Regions from separate parts of the Janthinobacterium foliorum genome, predicted to be linked through region 3. Evidence: predicted binding sites of a transcription regulator. Region 3 holds the regulator's gene; each other region holds the start of a gene.
The links. The regulator NrdR, encoded in region 3, represses ribonucleotide reductase genes. The targets are predictions, from matches to a motif close to CACNANATNTNGTG.
Positions count from the first base shown of each region.

Region 1: a site for NrdR is predicted at 2,265-2,278, ahead of ACZ92H_RS09825 (ribonucleoside-diphosphate reductase subunit alpha). Genes of this name have one in related genera too.
Region 2: a site for NrdR is predicted at 2,465-2,478, ahead of ACZ92H_RS18655 (ribonucleoside triphosphate reductase). Genes of this name have one in related genera too.

Region 1 is NZ_CDXDQE010000003.1:526,827-530,997, reverse strand. It holds gene ACZ92H_RS09825 (ribonucleoside-diphosphate reductase subunit alpha) at 1-1,997, opposite strand, end outside; gene ampD (1,6-anhydro-N-acetylmuramyl-L-alanine amidase AmpD) at 2,392-3,003, opposite strand; gene ACZ92H_RS09815 (sigma-54 interaction domain-containing protein) at 2,981-4,069, opposite strand.
Region 2 is NZ_CDXDQE010000009.1:121,127-125,297, forward strand. It holds gene ubiV (ubiquinone anaerobic biosynthesis protein UbiV) at 1-782, opposite strand, end outside; gene ubiU (ubiquinone anaerobic biosynthesis protein UbiU) at 792-1,829, opposite strand; gene ACZ92H_RS18650 (hypothetical protein) at 1,990-2,406, shown strand; gene ACZ92H_RS18655 (ribonucleoside triphosphate reductase) at 2,525-4,171, shown strand, end outside.
Region 3 is NZ_CDXDQE010000017.1:91,309-95,479, reverse strand. It holds gene ACZ92H_RS26730 (PilW family protein) at 1-616, opposite strand, end outside; gene pilV (type IV pilus modification protein PilV) at 613-1,203, opposite strand; gene nrdR (transcriptional regulator NrdR) at 1,461-1,922, opposite strand; gene glyA (serine hydroxymethyltransferase) at 2,364-3,611, opposite strand; ZMP/ZTP riboswitch at 3,723-3,846, opposite strand; gene ybgC (tol-pal system-associated acyl-CoA thioesterase) at 4,163-4,171, shown strand, end outside.

The sequences.
Region 1 (4,171 bases), on a different contig from region 3:
TCCTGGAAGCCCATCACGCCCATGCCGACCGGACGGTGGCGCATGTTCGAATTGCGCGCCTTGTCGACGGCGTAGTAATTGATGTCGATGACGTTGTCGAGCATGCGCATGGCGGTGCGGACGGTCTTGGCCAGCTTGACGTGATCGAGCTTGCCTTCCTTCATGTGCGCCGGCATGTTCACGGAACCCAGGTTGCAGACGGCGATTTCATCGCTGCTGGTGTTCAGGGTGATTTCCGTGCACAGGTTCGAGCTGTGGACGACGCCGACGTGCGACTGCGGGCTGCGGATGTTGCAAGGGTCCTTGAACGTGATCCATGGGTGGCCCGTTTCAAACAGCATCGACAGCATCTTGCGCCACAGGTCCAGTGCGGCGATCTTCTTGAAGACGCGGATTTCGCCGGCGGCGGCCTTGGCTTCGTAGCCCACGTAAGCCTGCTCAAAGGCCTTGCCGACCTTGTCGTGCAGGTCTGGCGTGTCCGACGGCGAGAACAAGGTCCACTCGCCTTTTTCCATGACGCGCTTCATGAACATGTCGGGAATCCAGTTCGCCGTGTTCATGTCGTGCGTGCGGCGGCGGTCATCGCCCGTGTTCTTGCGCAGGTCGAGGAATTCCTCGATGTCCATGTGCCAGGTTTCCAGGTAGGCGCAGACGGCGCCCTTGCGCTTGCCGCCCTGGTTGACTGCCACGGCCGTGTCATTGACGACTTTCAGGAAAGGCACCACGCCTTGCGACTTGCCGTTGGTGCCCTTGATGTGGGCGCCCAGGGCGCGCACTGGCGTCCAGTCGTTACCCAGGCCGCCGGCGAACTTGGCCAGCAGCGCGTTGTCCTTGATGGCGTCGTAGATGCCTTCCAGGTCATCGGAGACGGTGCTCAGGTAGCACGACGACAGCTGCGAGCGCAGGGTGCCCGAGTTGAACAGGGTCGGGGTCGAGCTCATGAAGTCGAACGAGGACAGCAGGCTGTAGAACTCGATGGCGCGCGCTTCGCGGTCCGCCTCGTTCAGCGCCAGGCCCATGGCCACGCGCATGTAGAACGCCTGCGGCATTTCGATGCGCACGTCCTGGATGTGCAGGAAGTAGCGGTCATACAGGGTTTGCAGGCCGATGTAGCCAAATTGCAAGTCGCGGTCGGCAACGATGGCTTTGGCCAGGCGCTCCAGGTCGAAGCTGGCGAGTACCGGGTTCAGCAGCTCGGCGGCGATGCCCTTGGCGATGTATTGCGGGAAATATGTCAGGTATTCGGCGGCAGCGGCCGCTTGCGGCACTTCCTTGCCGAACACTTCCTTGCGCACCGTGTGCAGCAGGATGCGGGCCGTGACCTGGCTGTAGGCCGGGTCTTTTTCCATCAGCGCGCGCGCCGCCAGGATGGCCGACTTGTGCAGTTCTTCCACCGGCACGCCGTCGTACAGGTTTTTCACGGTTTCCGCCAGGATGGCATCGGCATCGACGTGCTTTTCCAGGCCGGCGCAGGCAGCGTTGATCAGGTCGCGCACTTCCTGCATGTCCAGCAGGCGGCGCACGCCGTTGTCGGTCACGTTCAGTTGCGGTGCGGTCACTTGCGCGGAAGCGCCTTGCGCTTCCTTCTGCAGGCGGCGCTCTTCCATGTGCTTGGCACGGTACAGCACGTAGGCACGCGCCACGTCGTGCTCGCCCGAACGCATCAGCGACAATTCCACCTGGTCCTGCACGTCTTCGATATGGAAGGTGCCGCCGCCCGGGTGGCGGCGTACCAGCGCGGCCACGACGCCGTCCGTCAATTGTTCCACCAGTTCGCGGATGCGGGCCGACGCGGCGCCCTGGCCGCCGTTAACGGCCAAAAACGCCTTGGTCATGGCGATGGCGATCTTCGAAGGCTCAAATGCCACCACCGCACCGTTGCGGCGGATGATGCGATAGTCGCCCAAGGCCGCGCCCGTACTCGCCACGCTATTGGCCGCGCCTGGCGCTGGCGATACTGGCGTTGGATGGATGGAAATATCTTGAGGTGATTGCATTGAAGCTCCCGTTGTCAGCTAAAGTCAGCCTGCAGTTTTGCTGCCGCGTGTGTGGTTGAATAGAACGCCCGATGGTCAGGGTTTCTTCAGGTAATAGTGTTGCTAAATAGTAAATTCATAATGCACGAACAGGGTCAGAATCCATATCGCCAAACCGCCCTGCCTGGCTGGCGCGAAACACGATCAAGGGTGGTGAACCGCCAGTTTCCATTGCCATGACAGCAAGTAGAGTGGCTTTGACAATAATTCTGAAAACGTCTGAGGTGGCACTAGATATAGTCTTTAAATCCAATTTCTGTACTAATTGTAGTGCCCATCGAAAGGGGATGCAATAGTTTTCCGGCATCGGCCGGCGTAATTTTTTGTGCTTTCTTCTACGATTTCGGTTGACTTTTCAGGCCGGCGGCGGGAAGCCCAATGCCCGCGTAGTAAGCGCTAACGCAGGCCGTTCCCGCTGGGTTTCCTGCCAGCATTCTTGATAGAAATGCCAGTCAAAAAACGGCCCCGGATCCGTCTTCCTTCCCGGCGCCACATGCTCATGGCCACGCACATGCGCCAGCCCGTAGCGCGCCGCCAGCGCCGCCGTCAGTGCCGCCAGCACGCGGTATTGCCGCGGCTGAAAGGGGACGAAGTCCGAACCTTCCAGTTCGATACCGACGGAATAGCCATTGCACTGCGGGCGTCCCTCGAACGAGGACGTGCCGGCATGCCAGGCGCGCTGGTCAGCCGAAACATATTGCAACAGCGCACCGTCGCGCCGCACAAAAAAGTGCGCCGAGACCTGCAAACCACGCAGGTCGGCAAAAGAAGGATCGGCATTATAATCTACCCGGCCGGTAAACAAGTCCGACACATGCGGCCCGCCAAAGTGGCCGCCAGGCAAGCTGATATTATGGATCACCAGCAAGTCGATCTGCGCCCCTTCCGGGCGCGCATCGCAGTACGGCGAGTCGTAGCGCACGGCGCCATCGCACCAGCCATCGTCATCTATCTTCCATGCCGTCATCAAAGCGGGGCTCCTGTATCGTCAACTTGTGCATCCTGTAACGCAGCTGGCGCACGCTGATGCCCAGCTGCTGCGCCGCCCGCGCGCGGTGATAGCGTTCCCGCACCAGGGCCAGCGTGATCATTTCCCGCTCCGCCTGGCACAAATACCATGCCAGCGGCAACACCGGCGCCATGCTGCGCGGCGCCATGCCGGGCAGCGACAATTGCCGTTCCGGCACTGGCGATGCCGGCCGCAAGGGCGTGATGCTGGCACCGGTGCCGGCGCTCGCCGCCGGCGGCAAGCCCAGGCCATCGGCGACGATCACGCCATCGTCGGCAAAAGCCAGCGCCCGCTCCAGCATGTTCTCCAGTTCGCGCACATTGCCGGGAAACGCATGCGCGGCCAGCGCCGCCAGCACGGACGGCGCCAGGCGCACGCCTTGCCGTGGCGCCAGGCGCGTCAGGATAGCCTCACATAATACCTGCAGATCGGCCAGCCGTTCCCGCAGCGGCGGCACGGCGAGCTCGATGACATTCAGCCGGTAATACAAATCGCGGCGAAACGTGCCGGCCGCCACGCCGCGCGCCAGGCCGTGCTGGCTGGCGCACAGGATGCGCACGTCGACGGCTTCGTCCCGGCTGCCGCCCAGCTTGCGCACGCGGCGCTCCTGCAGGGCGCGCAAGAGCTTCACTTGCATGGCCAGCGGCAAATCGTCCACTTCATCGAGCAGCAGGCTGCCGCCATGCGCCGCCTGGAACAAGCCCTGGCGCTCATGCAGGGCGCCCGTGTAAGCGCCCTGGCGGCAGCCAAAGAATTCCGCCTCCATCAGCGCTTCGGGAATGGCGCCGCAATTGACGGCAATAAACGGCAAGCCCGCGCGCGCGCCCTGCGCATGGATGGCGCGCGCCGCCAGCTCCTTGCCGCTGCCCGATTCGCCACGGATGGCCACCGGTGCGCCGCTGCCGGCAATGCGGCGGATCTGCGCGCGCAGCGCCTGCATGGCGGGCGAGTTGCCGATCAGTTGCGGCGCCGCCGGCATGCCGGCGGCGGCCAGGCCAGGCGAACGGGAGAGGGAGTCAGGCATCAGCGGGCCTTTCTGCGATGACGGCCGGAGCCGCTTCCTGCAGATGCTACGCCTGGCGGACCAGAGGGGACGTTACGATACGGATGAGCAATGCAGGGACGG
Region 2 (4,171 bases), on a different contig from region 3:
CGGCGGGCGCGGTCAAAGATGGCGATGACTTTTTCCGTATGCGTGGCTTGCGGGCTGATGCGCGCCACGGCCACGCCCATGTCGCGCATGGCGTCGAGTTCGCGCACCAAGTTGTAGACCAGCGCCGACTGCGTCTGCGTGCCGTTGAGCACGAGGAACGGCACTTCGTCGCGCGTGCGCAGCAGCAGGCCGTCCGGCTCTTCCAGGCAGCTGTAGCCGCAATCGTCCTTCGGCAGGTTGCGGTTGCGCGCCGTGAAGCAGCGGGCGGAAAATGCCAGCGGCATGCGGCCGTAGGCAAACACTTCCGTCTCCAGCCCGTCCGGCTTCTGGCGCTGCATCTCGGCCAGCGCCGTCTGTCCCATTTCCAGCGGCATGACCCAGCGCTGCGCGCCCAGGCGCGCCAGCAATTGCAGGCTGGGGCCATTGAACAGGTTCAGGTGCGGCCCGGCGACGAAGGGCGCGCCCTTCTCCATGCAGTGGACGGCGCCCATGTCGTTCGCCTCGACCGTGTAGCGGCCATTGGCCGTGATGCGGCGCAGGGTCGCCAGCTCCGCGCCCGCCTCGATCAGCGCCTGCGTCGACAGCACCACTTCCTTGCCGGAAGCGGCCAGCATGTCGGCGATATCGAGCCAGTCGGCCAGGCGCAGCTCATGCCGGCGCGAACACACGGTTTCGCCGAGATACACGATATCGACGGCCGTGGCGGCGATGCGCTGGTAAAACTCGAAGACGGTGGCGCGCGGCCAGTAATACAGCAAGGGGCCCAGTGAAAGCTTCAGCATGTTCATCCTCTATTTCCATGATCGGTGGTAAGCACCGAGGGTGTGCTGCTGGCCCTCGGCCAGCTTGTCCATGGCCGCCATCCAGCCCGGCTTGACGGCGTAGCGCGCATTGCCCTCGCGGCAGGCGTCGATCGCTTCGCGCCACACGCGCGTCACCTGCGCCACGTAGGCAGGGCTGCGCTGGCGCCCCTCGATTTTCACGGCGCGCACGCCCATGGCGATCAGCTGCGGCAGCAGCGCCAGCGTGTTCAGGCTGGCCGGCTCCTCGATGGCGTAATACTCTTCGTCGTTGACTTCGAAGCGCCCCTTGCACAGGGTGGGATAGCTGGCGTTCTCGCCCGGCGCATAGCGGTCGATCAGCACGCCGTTCAGGCGCGATTCCAGCCCTTGCGGTGTTTCCAGCCAGCGCACGGATTTCGCCGGCGAGCACACGCCATGCGTGTTCGGCGCCTCGCCCGTCGCATACGACGACAGCGCACAGCGCCCCTCGACCATCACGCACAGGCTGCCAAAGCCGAATACCTCGATCTCGACTTCCGTCTTGCTGATCAACTGCTCCACCTGCGCCATCGACAGCACGCGCGGCAGCACGGCGCGGGCGATGCCGAAGTGTTCGTGGTAAAAATTGATGGCCTCGTAATTCGTGGCCGAGCCCTGCACGGACAAATGCAGGCGCAGCTGCGGGTGGTGCTGGGACGCATAGGCCATCAGGCCCGGATCGGCGACGATCATGGCGTCGATGCCCGCCTGCGCGGCGCGGTCGATGGCGCTGCGCCACACGGCCCAGTTGTGCGGCTGCGGATAGGTGTTCAGCGCCAGCAAAACCTTGCGCCCGTACTGGTGGGCGTAGCGCACGCCCTCGGCGATGGCCTTTTCATCGAAATTGAGGCCGGCGAAATTGCGCGCATTGGTGGCGTCGCGAAAGCCCAGGTAGACGGTGTCGGCGCCATTGTCGACGGCCGCTTTCAGGGCGGGCAGGCTGCCGGCGGGACAGACCAGTTCCAGCGGCCCGGCCACGCGGGTGGCGGTGGTTGATTCAAGCATCATGATGTTCAGTTCCCGTGTCGGCTCAGGGTGCAGACTATAGCGCCGCGCAGGGCGCGCAGTCCTTGACGCAGGTGAAGGAATGCACGCATGGCTGGCGCGTTTTCCACTTGCTTGACCACGCTGTAAAATGCGCCACCCTTATCCGATCCTGCCTATTTCCATGCCCCGCAAACCGCTGCTCATCTTCCTGCTGACCCTGTTCCTCACCGTGCTGCAAATACAGTGGGCATCGCCCGCCGACGGCTACGATGCCGAAGCCCTCTCCATCCTCTCGCCCGAAGCGCTGGGCGCCTGGCCCGGCGTGCTGCTGCTGTTCCTGCAAGCCGTCTTTGCGCGCCGCCAGGTGCCCGTGCTGCGCCAGGTCAGCCTGTGCACGGGCATGCTGGCCGTGTACTGGCTGCTGGCCAATTACGTCACCTTCGACGCGCGCGTGGCCAGCTGGAGCACTTATTCGGCGCTGGAAATCTGGCTGCACGTGCTGCCCGCCTCCGTCATCAGCATCGCCATCTGCGGCGCCGCCTGGTTTGGCGCCGCCTGGCTGATCCTGCGCCAGGCGGGCGCGAAGAAAAGCCGCTGAGGATTTTTTTTCACCTGCATCAAGGATTCGCCAGGCAATGGCAGGCGCCGTTTGACGCCACTACATTTAGTGATTAATCTCCATGAAAACACCGCATGTTGTGTTTATTGGAGGTTTCATGACGACAAATGCAGTTCCCACCCCGCGCGGCCAGGTCGATGTCGCCGCATCCATCAATGAATACCTGGAGCGGCGCGACTGGCGCGTGAACGCCAACGCCAACCAGGGCTATTCGCTGGGCGGCCTGATCCTCAATGTGTCGGGCAAGGTCATCGCCAATTACTGGCTGGACCAGGTGTATCCGCCCGAAGTGGGCGCGGCGCACCGCGAGGCGGCCCTGCACATCCACGACCTCGATATGCTGGCCGGCTACTGCGCCGGCTGGTCGCTGCGCACCCTGCTGCACGAAGGCTTGAACGGCGTGCCGGGCAAGATCGAGTCTGGCCCGCCCAGGCACATGTCGAGCGCCATCGGCCAGATCGTCAATTTTCTCGGCACCCTGCAAAACGAGTGGGCCGGCGCGCAGGCGTTCAGTTCCTTCGACACTTACATGGCGCCGTTCATCCGCCAGGACAGTCTGCGCTACGAAGACGTGCGCCAGTACATGCAGGAACTGATCTTCAACCTCAACGTACCGTCGCGCTGGGGCACGCAGACGCCGTTCACCAACCTCACTTTCGACTGGGTCTGCCCGGACGACCTGCGCGAGCAGGTGCCCGTGATCGCCGGCCGGGAGATGGATTTCCGCTATGGCGAGCTGCAGGCGGAGATGGACATGATCAACCGCGCCTACATCGAGATCATGATGGCGGGTGATGCCAAGGGCCGCGTCTTCACCTTCCCCATCCCCACCTACAACATCACGGAGGATTTCGACTGGCACAGCGAGAACGCGGAACGGCTGTTCGAGATGACGGCCCGCTACGGCCTGCCCTACTTCCAGAATTTCATCAATTCGGAACTCAAGCCGAACATGATCCGCTCCATGTGCTGCCGCCTGCAGCTGGACTTGCGCGAACTGCTCAAGCGCGGCAACGGCCTGTTCGGGTCCGCCGAGCAGACCGGGTCCCTGGGCGTGGTGACCATCAACTGCGCGCGCCTGGGCCACTTGTGGCGCGGCGATGAAGCGGCCTTGCTGGCCGACCTGGACCGCCTGCTGGAGCTGGGCAAGACCAGCCTGGAAATCAAGCGCCGCACCATCGAGGAGCTGATGCAGCAAGGCCTGTTCCCGTACACGAAGCGCTACCTGGGCACCTTGCGCAACCACTTTTCCACCCTGGGCGTGAACGGCATCAATGAAATGATCCGCAATTTCAGCGGCGACGCGCACGACATCACGACACCCGAAGGCCATGCGCTGGCCGTGCGCCTGCTCGACCACGTGCGCGCCCGCATGCTGCAATTCCAGGAGGAGACGGGCCATATGTACAACCTGGAAGCGACACCGGCCGAAGGCACGACCTACCGTTTCGCGCGCGAAGACGGCAAGCGCTATCCGGCCATCCTGCAGGCGGGCACGCCCGACAATCCGTACTACACGAACTCGTCGCAACTGCCCGTGGGCCATACGGACGACCCGTTCGAGGCGCTGGAATTGCAGGACACCCTGCAGCGCAAATACACGGGCGGCACGGTACTGCACCTGTACATGACGGAAGCGCTGTCGGACGCGAATGCCTGCCGCGAGCTGGTAAAGCGCGCCCTGAGCCGCTTCTCGCTGCCCTACATCACCGTCACGCCCACCTTTTCCATCTGCCCGCGCCAC
Region 3 (4,171 bases):
CCACGCCATCGGGCGGGGTATCCGTGTCAAGGCCGTACAGCACCTGGAACGTATCGACGCCGCGGATGATGGCGTCCGCGCCCCAGCCGTTGGCGCCACGGTATTTGCAGCGTAATTCCCCGTCGCCATCGGCACCCTGCGCTACATAGAAAATACTCCAGCCCCGCTGCGCCTCCGAGTGCGCGGCGCCCACGCCGAAGCCGGCGCAATTGAGGACGGAGCCGTCGCCGCCCGCCTCATCGCCGGCGCCGTCGTAGCGCAAGGCCAGCACGTCGCTGCCGTGCATGGCATCGGGCAATGGCTGGCTGATGCCCTCGCTGTTCTTGCCCAGGCCGTGCGCGTCGAGGCCGGCGATATTCGCGCTGTCATAGTCGGCTTGAAACAGCGGCGCAGCGCTGCTGTCCCAGTTCACGTACGCCGTCTGGCGCACGGCCCGCGCGATGGTGTCGAGCGCATAGCGGCCGTTGTCGTCCAGGCGCGCGCCGGCGGACTGGCCGGCATAGCTGCCGCTGGCCGCCAGCAATACGGCGCTGGCAGCGAGCATGAGCATGGCGCCCAGGGACAAGGCCACCAGCAGTTCGACCAGACTCATGCCACGACGCCGTGCGGTGCTCACGCACCACCTCCGCCCAGCTGCAAGACCACCCTGGGCAGCGATTCGCCCGCCCCATTCACGGCCGGCTGGCCATCGGGCTGGCGGCCGCGCCAGCCGAGCTTGATGACGATGGGCGCGCCCTTGCTGCCGCTGCAGCTCCAGTGCAGACCTTGCGCCGCGCCATCCCACGCCTGCGCGTCACGGCAGACCTGCACGCGGGCGCCAGGCAAGGCGGCATGCAGCTGCTGTTTCCATTCGGCGATATCGAATTGCGCCAGCTGCGCAGCACTGCAGGCGGCGGCGCCGAAGCAGGCCGGCGCGCCGCCAGGCGCGGCGCCATCCGGCGATGCGGCATACGAGAGTCCCAGGTAAGGGTTGCCCGCATCGGGGCCGTACATGAGCGTAGCGTTGGCGCGCATGCGCTCGGCCATGCCGGCGGCCAGCTGCGCGCCCGCCGACAACAGCGCCGATTCGTGGCGCGCGCGCAGGGAGGTCAGTTGCAGGATGCTGGCGCCCAGCAGGCCCAGCGCCAACAGCAGCAGCGACACCAGTACCTCGACCAGGCTGCTGCCACCGGACAAATGATGAGCGCGACCACCATTGCGCATGAGAAGCTCCCTTCCGCAGAAAGAGTCGCAGGAACAGGCGGCCCAGCTACAAGATAGGCGCGCGCACCGCCCCCGCTCTGCGCTAGCGCAAACAGCACGGCGATATGGGGAAAAAAACGGCGCGGTAATTGATCAGTCGGCTTGCCAGGCCAACGCCGGCGTGGTGAAGACAGCAACGAGCAACAGACAACAGGAACAGCGCGTGCGGGCCGAACGAACAAACGGGACGAACGATCCACCCCGCCATTGCAACGGCATCAGGGCTTGCGCGCCTGTCCCACTTCGGCAATCGCATCCTGGAATTCGGCCAGGTCCTCGAAATTCTTGTACACGGATGCAAAGCGGATATACGCGATCTTGTCGAGGCGCTTGAGTTCCTGCATGACGAGTTCGCCGATATAGCCGGAATCGACTTCGCGCAAGCCGCTCGTCAGCAGTTTTTCCTGGATGGAAGCGATAGCCGTATCCACGGAGGCGGCCGCGACGGGGCGCTTGCGCAAGGCCAGCATCAAACTGCCGCGCAACTTATCCGCAGCGAACTCCGTCCGGCTGCCATTCTTTTTGACGACGGCCGGCATGATAAGTTCAATGCGCTCGTAGGTGGTGAAACGCTTGTCGCATTTGCTGCAGCGGCGCCGGCGCCGGATGGCATCCCCTTCCTCCGATACGCGCGTATCGAGAACCTGGGTGTCGCCGTGCTGGCAGAATGGACATTTCATGGGCTGGATAGAACTTTATAGTAATGATTACGGAAATCGCCGCCTTGGAACAGCTGTCAACGCCTGCTGCGCGTCGGCACACGCGGCCTGCGATGCTCACCGGCTCGGCGTCCGTACCTTCGCACGCTGGCGCTTCCTGGCCACCTTCCCTTCCGCTGGCGAGGGTCTTGGTCGGGTGTTGTTAAATAAAAAGCGCCTGGATCACTCCGGGCGCCCTTGGGCACGACTGGAATGTGTCATACAGAATCTTACTCCGTATGACACATTCTGGACAAATAATTAGAGACTATTCCGGTAAGGAGCGTCTGCAGCAGATTACTCATCGGTCGCGCGGACAAGGCGCGAGGAGGACGCATGGCGGGCCATGCTACGACGAGCAACGCAGTACCCGCTTCCGAGGGGCTGTCTGCTGCGGATGTATTCCTTTACCGGAACAGGCTCTTAAGCAGCGTACACAGGGTGCGCGTCGGCCAGCACTTTCACGGCCGCCTTGACGCGCTCGATGGTGGCGGCATCATGCGGGTTATCCAGCACGTCGGCGATCAGGTTGCCCACTTCTTCCGCTTGGGCTTCCTTGAAACCGCGCGTCGTCATCGCCGGGCTGCCCAGGCGGATGCCCGAGGTGACGAACGGTTTTTGCGGGTCGTTCGGGATGCCGTTCTTGTTGCAGGTGATATGCGCGGAACCGAGGATGGCTTCGGCTTCCTTGCCCGTCAGGTTCTTGGCGCGCAGGTCGACCAGCATGACGTGCGATTCGGTGCCGCCGGAAACGATGCGCAGGCCGCGCTTGATCAGCGTTTTTGCCAGCACGTCGGCGTTCTTGATCACTTGCTTCTGGTATTCGACGAACTCCGGGCTCAGCGCTTCCTTGAAGGCGACGGCCTTGCCGGCGATCACGTGCATCAGCGGGCCGCCCTGGATGCCAGGGAAGATGGCCGAATTGATGGCTTTTTCGTGTTCGGCCTTCATCAGGATGATGCCGCCGCGCGGGCCGCGCAGCGATTTGTGCGTGGTGGAGGTGACGAAGTCGGCGAATGGCACGGGATTCGGGTACAGGCCGGCGGCGATCAGGCCGGCGTAATGGGCCATGTCAACCATGAAGTAGGCGCCCACTTCCTTGGCGATCTTGCTGAAACGCTCGAAGTCGATCTTTTTCGAGAACGCGGAGGCGCCGGCGATGATCAGTTTTGGCTTGCGCTCGCGGGCCAGGCGTTCCATGGCTTCGTAGTCGATGTCTTCTTCGGCCGTCAAGCCGTACGACACGACGTCAAACCACTTGCCGGACATGTTCAGCGGCATGCCATGGGTCAGGTGGCCGCCTTCGGCCAGCGACATACCCATGATCAGGTCGCCTGGTTTCAACATGGCGAAAAAGACGCCCTGGTTGGCCTGCGAGCCGGAGTTCGGCTGCACGTTGGCGCACTCGGCGCCGAACAGCTGTTTTACACGGTCGATGGCCAATTGCTCGGCGACGTCCACGTATTCGCAGCCACCGTAGTAGCGCTTGCCTGGATAGCCTTCCGCATATTTATTCGTCAGCTGCGAGCCTTGCGCTTCCATTACGGCTGGCGACGTGTAGTTCTCCGAGGCGATCAGTTCGATATGGTCGTGCTGGCGCGTATTTTCTTTTTGAATGACGGCGAACAGTTCTGGATCGACGTTGGCGAGGTTGTGATCTTTTGCAAACATGTAAAAACTCCAAGTATGAGGGTGCTTGTACTGGCAGGTTGGATCGAATGAGGGGAGCCGGCGTTAAGTGAATAACAACATTTGACAGGCAGCCTCTTCGTGCATTTCCATAGTGGCTACCCAGGCGAACGGCTGATGAAAAATCTCACGTTTCCCGGTGGGTGCCCACCTTTCGCCGGTTTGCCGATCGCCTTCCAGGCAGATCGCCGACTTTTCGCCAGTCACGTGAGACGTAATGGAAATCAAATTGTAAGTTAAGTGCCCAAATTGAGCAAGGAATGCAGCTGTGCGGCTATAATCGCCGCGCGCCGCCAACGCCCGGGCGCGCCACGGGCCATGCCCGGGGCAGATGCGCCAGTTCTTAAGCTGAACTTAAACCTAGCCAGGGCGTGTAAGCGTATGTTACGAAGCTTGCCAATGCGCACCCCGGATCTACAATGCTGCGGTGCAACTTGCATGCTGCTTTTACATGGCTTTCCAGCAAGCGCCCACAGTCACAACAAGAAAAATCGCGTAAAATGTTGCTCAATCTCACTACTGGCGCAATAAACATGCCTTCA